2 regions of the Methanobacterium sp. genome follow, and region 1 is predicted to be linked to the other one. Evidence: riboswitches for the same ligand, from Rfam matches in the RefSeq annotation. Region 1 holds a riboswitch; the other holds the start of a gene.
What was found. Region 1 has a riboswitch for fluoride ahead of HY987_RS09585 (prenyltransferase/squalene oxidase repeat-containing protein). Riboswitches for the same ligand answer to the same signal wherever they lie in the genome.

Region 1 (3,190 bases):
CTTCCGTGGATTTTCCTTCAAGTCGTTTGTATTCCTGGAAGAAGTGAACAATCTCGTTAAGGAGTGATTCTGGAAGGTCGTCGATGTTTTTTATGTGATTGGATCTGGGGTCATCCACTGGAACTGCCAGGATCTTGTCATCCTGTTCCCCACCATCTATCATCTTTAAGAGACCAATTGGCCGGCTTTCGATTACACATCCCGGAAATGTTGGTTGTTCCATAATTACCAGTATGTCCATGGGATCTCCATCATCGTAGAGAGTTTGGGGGATTATACCGTATTCTCCAGGATAAAAGAATGGTGATGACAGAACTCTGTCTAGGATAAAAGACTCTTTATCCTTGTCATATTCATATTTATTCCGTGAGCCCTTTGGTATTTCAATCACTGCGTACACCACTTCCGGTGCATTTGGTCCTGGCTTAATATCTTTCCACAAATTCATTATATCCTCTCCTTTCTAATTTTCTATTGAAATTTAAATAAATTTAAAAAGTTTAAATGAGATTTAATCAATAAATTACCATTATTTTTATCTCAATCAAGTTTAAGAATTTTACAGCCCAAAGTCAGGATAATTTAAGCTTTTTAGAACGTGCAAAGCTCGATAAACATATTCGAGCTCTGATATTCCGATAAAGTAAGATCTTCTAAATCCTCCATCTGCATTTTGAAGTTTTAATACAAAATTAATGACTTCATCCCGGTTTAACCAGCAAACCAAAGGATAATTAAGGATTTCATAGATTCTAATCCCCGCATATATACTTTCAATGTAGGGAGGGTAACTTAGAGGAGTGTAAGCAAAAATTCCTTCATCAGTCTGGCAACTCTGGGTGAAATCTATTATTTTATCCCGGGAGTTTATGGAATCAGGGTTAATAAGGTTCAATGTTTCTAGAGCATAATAGGTTGACATTATATCAGACCTATATTTCCCAAATCCCCCATCCTCATTTTGGAAGTGCAAAACACGTTCATTAATATATTCTGGCAACTCAATCCCAACTATTCTCATGACATTAGTCATCAAATAAATTATTTCAAGATTAGAAGTCCTGTATCGCCCTAAAAATCTATTAACATATTTTTGAGGAAAAGTTGGACTTCTTTTAAAAGAATCCAGAATGTTTACCCTGTAAAAAATTCCCCGGGTACCGTATTGCCTTCCTCCTTGTAAGTTTTCAATCCACTTAATTGTGTTTTCCTTATTGTGGGGTTCTTCATCCAACATTTTAAGAATTTTAACACCGTAGTACGTATTTTTAGTGTCAGGAATCCCTTCATAAAGAGTGAATCCACCTTCAAGATGTTCTCTTTCGTGGACAAACTTTAAAGCTTGGTCTAGAATTTGAATCGCCTCAACATGAATTTAGCAAATGGATTCATGGAATAGAGAACTTGAAAATAAAATTCTAGGAATAGGTCCTGGAATGAATTTTATTGATTTTGACTGCTTTAAAATCGAAATACATCCAGAATGATTTACATTGCATGAAAAAATAGTTTTCATAACTGATGAGTTTGATTTCGCTTGCACTATGATTCCTCCATAAATTTTTTGTTTATAGGGATCATCAGCACTTTGCGGTTATAAGGTGGAACCCATCACCTACATAAATCACTATTAACACAGGGAATATAAAAACATTTCTGATCCACATTAAAAATTGGACCCAACAACTAAAATCATTAATACTCAAATAGCACATATGTAGGAACTAAATTAAATCCCTAAAACCAATTCAGTGGTTTAATTTAACTTATTTTAGTTTTTCAGAATTTTATACAGCGTTTAATGTTACCAGTATTACTTGAATAAATCCATCCTCACACCAAAAACCAAGACGAAAAAGATAACTATCAGAAACTAACCATGTTAATTTAACCAGATATTTATTAACATGCGGAGGGATTTAGCAAATGAGTAAAATAAACCGGCAGGAAATTCTGGATGTTTTAGATGGGTATGATAAGGAAGACATAACTATTGCGACTTTAGGAAGTCATTCATCCCTGCATATGTTTCAGGGAGCGAAAGCAGAGGGGTTCAGGACGGCAGTAGTTTGTGAAAAAGGACGGGAGATACCTTACAAAAGATTTAACGTTGCTGATGAATTCATAATGGTTGATAAATTTAGTGACATAGTTAATGATGATGTCCAGCAGGAATTAAGAGATATGAACAGTATAGTGTTCCCACACGGATCTTTTGTGGCCTATGCTGGACTGGATAATATTGAAACTATTTTTAACGTCCCCATGTTTGGAAATAGGGACATTTTACGATGGGAAGCAGAAAGAGACCTCGAAAGAAAGTTGATGGTTGAATCCGGAATCAGGATTCCGAAAAAGATAACAAATCCTGGGAAAATTGACGGCACAGTTATGGTAAAGTTCCCTGGAGCCCGGGGAGGAAGAGGATACTTCGTTGCCAACTCAACTGAAGAATTCGACCAGAAGATCGAGGCAATGATGGCGAGAAAATGGATCGAAGAAGAAGATATAAAAGAGGCTCACATTGAAGAATACGTATTGGGATGTAACTACTGTATTCATTACTTCTTCTCAGGATTAAAGAACGAAGTAGAACTTTTAGGAATTGATAGCAGATATGAATCCACTATTGACGGTTTAGTCCGAGTACCTGCGAGAGACCAGCTAGACATCGGGGCAAATGCATCATATGTTGTAACAGGTAATCACCCTGTAGTTTTAAGAGAATCACTACTTCCACAGGCATTTGACATAGGAGACAAAATCACAGAGGGTGCTAAAGAACTGGTACCACCAGGATTTAATGGTCCGTTCTGTATGCAGACTCTAGTTAACGATGACTTGGAAATAGTAGTATTTGAAATGAGTGCACGGTCAGACGGTGGAACAAACACATTCATGAACGGATCCGCATACAGCTACCTCTATTATGGAGAACCATTGAGCATGGGCCGTAGAATGGCACTCGAAATAAAAAATGGAATTAGCGAAAATCGCTTAGAAGAGATCATAACCTGATCAATTCATTATTCCATCTTTTTATTTAACCATCTCAAACCCTGTTAAAACATTAAAAGAATTATCAAACCCATTTAACAAATATTATAAAAATAGGACTTCCATCCCCACATATTGGATTCGGTTTATATACCATAGATTGCAAAGGTTATAATCCTAAACAAAAATCGGT
Region 2 (3,190 bases), on a different contig from region 1:
CTCAATTCAATCATGTTTGTCCGCATTTAAATCTCAGTTAGCTAATCAGTTAATTCCCTTTGAGATATTCACCAGTTTCTTTTATTTCATTAACATGTGGAGAAAAAAGTCCCCTATATCATTGGTAAATTTTTGTTCACCAATCCCCTTGCTTTCCAGTATCTCTTTACTCCAGTCCCCCATATTCACATTACCATTGAAGATTACTGATAGGAGAATAGCAGCTTCAGTAGGATCCACATCGGGTCTGATTTCACCCTCATCTATTCCTTTTTGTATCAAATCTATTCCTATGAACATTATTTCTTTGAATAAGTCCCTTTCTTCTTGGAACTGGTCACTACTCGTCATTTTATCCATATCAAATTGTTTTTTAATTGATGAAGGGGAATACAATAGCCTGAAATCATCGGGGTATTTATTAGAAAACTCCCTATTTGCATTTCCATATAATTTTAACTTTTCTAAACTAGTATTTCCCTTTTTAACCTCTTTTTTAACCATTTCTGCCCAAATTCGAGTACTGCGTAAGGTTACAGCAAAGTATAATGATTCTTTATTTTTAAAATAAAGATAAAGCGTACCTTTGCCAAAACCAACTTCATTTGCTATTTTATCCATTGAAACTTCATCAAGGTTTTTTTTAGCGAATAGTTTCCTAGCAGCATCGATAATATCATTTCGACGTTGTTCTTTTTCTCTTTCCTTCCATTTTGCCAGTGCCATATGTTTCACCATAACAATTGTGACTAATGGATCAATGACCTGCTATTTTATTTTATGACTCACCAGTCAGTTATATGACTAATCAGTACTAGCACTATATAAATATTTTGGTTTTAAATAAATTTTTAGTACTGTTAAAAAGAGCACATGGACAAACTGGAAACCCCCGCAGGAACAAATGTTCAGGTGAAGTTAATGTTAAATTTTAAATTATTTTATGGAATTTTAATATAATTCATGCCCTTTTATATAATTAATGCCCGAAAATAACTTATATTTAAAAAAAGAGATTATAATAATAGATTAATTATGTAGAGGAGGTGAAAAAAATGGTTGAAAAACAACAAGCAACTGGTGGGTCACTGGTGGGTTTTGCTATTATTTTCCTGATTCTTTTCCTGCTATTCCCTGTTTTTACGGTGTGGTTACTATGGATTGCAATAGTCATAATGTTTATTGCCGGCCTTTTTGCACTAATAGCAGGATAAATTCAAGTTATGATAACTTGAATACATTTTTTTTTTAATTGGATTAAACTTTTTAATTGAATTTCAACTTATATAATTGAATTTCAACCCTAAAAAACCCTTTCTTGTTTTGCTTTGATTTATTATAACCGGGTCTACTAACTTAAATTACAATATTTAAAAAAACATTATTTTCTTTGGAAAAATTTTAGATTTGCTTATTTTCCTTTTGGTTTGCTTATTTTCCTAAGTTCTTACATTTTTTACCAACGAAAATTATTAAAAAGGTAAGATATATTGAAATTCAAAAGGATGGTGAAATTCAAAAGTATTATATAATAAAAAATTATAACACTTACCTTCGGTGATGGGGTTCACCATAAACTGCTTACAACAAGCTAATGACTCCTGTTTAAAAAAAATCTAAGGAAGAAGCGAAATGTTAGAATATGAAAAAACCCCACTAAACAATACTATTTTCAAATACCACTATCTGAACAAATTTAAATCAAATTTAGTTGACTACTTGTTGGGAATAACTCCTAAACAACTATTTAAAGATTAGGATTGATCTAAATGGAATTTCAGTACGTGGCCTTTAGCGTAGCCATTATAATCTTACTTGGTCTATTATTCAGCAAACTCTTTAAACAAATTAAACTCCCCGGATTACTGGGAATGCTTATTTTGGGCATAATTATTGGTCCGTATGGATTGAATCTCATTGATAAAGCCATACTAAATATATCTGGGGATTTAAGGGCAATAGCACTTATCATAATTCTATTGAGGGCAGGATTTGGAATCCACATGGATAGCCTGCGGAAGGTTGGAATGTCCGCTGTTAAAATGAGTTTTATCCCGGATGTGGTTGAGGGACTCACTGTAATGTTCGTAGCCCACTATCTTTTAGGTTTACCTTTTGTTGAAGCAGGAATGCTGGGTTTTATCATTGCAGCGGTATCCCCTGCAGTTATCGTCCCCCAAATGCTTTCATTCATCAAGAGAAGGATGGGAACTAGTAAAGGAATCCCACTTATCATATTAACCGGTGCTTCAGTTGATGATGTGGTTTCCATCACCATCTTTTCCATATTCCTGGGAATATACGGAGGCCAGCAGGTAAACTATCTAATGACAGTTCTGAGTATTCCCTTACAATTTGCTCTTGGAATTCTATTTGGACTGATCATTGCGGTTATCTTAATATATGTCTTCAAACGCTTTAACATACGTAACACCGAGAAGACACTGATAATCCTCGCTTCAGCCATCATATTAAAGAATTTAGGTGATGCATTAAGCAGTTTGGTTCCAATTGCAGCTCTGGTAGGTGTTATGGTGATTGGTTTTGTTATACTGGGGAAAATGCCAGAACTGGGAATGCAGATTTCGGGTAAATTTGATAAAATATGGATATTTGCAGAAATACTGCTCTTTGTACTGGTGGGAGCACAAGTGAACATCTACCTGGCAGCTTCATTTGCAGTGGTGGGTCTGACCATAATCATAATAGGTTTAATGGCACGCAGTGCAGGGGTATACTTGTCACTATTGGGTTCAAATCTAAATTTACAGGAAAAAATCTTCTGCATAATTGCTTACATGCCCAAAGCAACGGTACAGGCAGCCATAGGTGCTATTCCACTTTCAATGGGTGTTGCATCCGGGCAAGAGATTCTGGCCATAGCTGTAATTGCCATATTATTCACTGCACCCCTAGGTGCCCTGGGAGTTAGTTGGTATGGTGAAAAGGCGCTTAAAGTTGATAAATAGGGATTTCTGCAGGTAGGGATTTCTGCAGGTAAAAATGTTTTTCTATTAAAAATTGGTCTAAATAATAATTTTTTAGAAAACCTAAATGAAAATATTAAAAAAAGTAAACCTACACGAAAGAAGAAAAAAAGGGGGTAGTGCAGGACTATCCTCTTTTTTGGTAGGTGTAGAAACCATATCCCACGAATATTATTACTGCTAGCCAGTAGGTGTACAGTAGA

Region 2: it holds a riboswitch for fluoride, as region 1 does, so the genes downstream of both, HY987_RS04700 (cation:proton antiporter) here and HY987_RS09585 (prenyltransferase/squalene oxidase repeat-containing protein) in region 1, are expected to answer to the same signal.

The regions. Positions count from the first base shown of each region.
Region 1 covers NZ_JACRGA010000025.1:46,886-50,075, forward strand. Annotated here, with positions in the region: gene HY987_RS09580 (inorganic diphosphatase) at 1-448, opposite strand, end outside; gene HY987_RS09585 (prenyltransferase/squalene oxidase repeat-containing protein) at 560-1,237, opposite strand; fluoride riboswitch at 1,565-1,625, opposite strand; gene HY987_RS09590 (formate--phosphoribosylaminoimidazolecarboxamide ligase) at 1,927-3,018, shown strand.
Region 2 covers NZ_JACRGA010000010.1:37,403-40,592, forward strand. Annotated here, with positions in the region: gene HY987_RS04690 (TetR/AcrR family transcriptional regulator) at 82-726, opposite strand; gene HY987_RS04695 (hypothetical protein) at 1,056-1,214, shown strand; fluoride riboswitch at 1,548-1,611, shown strand; gene HY987_RS04700 (cation:proton antiporter) at 1,770-2,969, shown strand; gene HY987_RS04705 (hypothetical protein) at 3,115-3,190, opposite strand, start outside.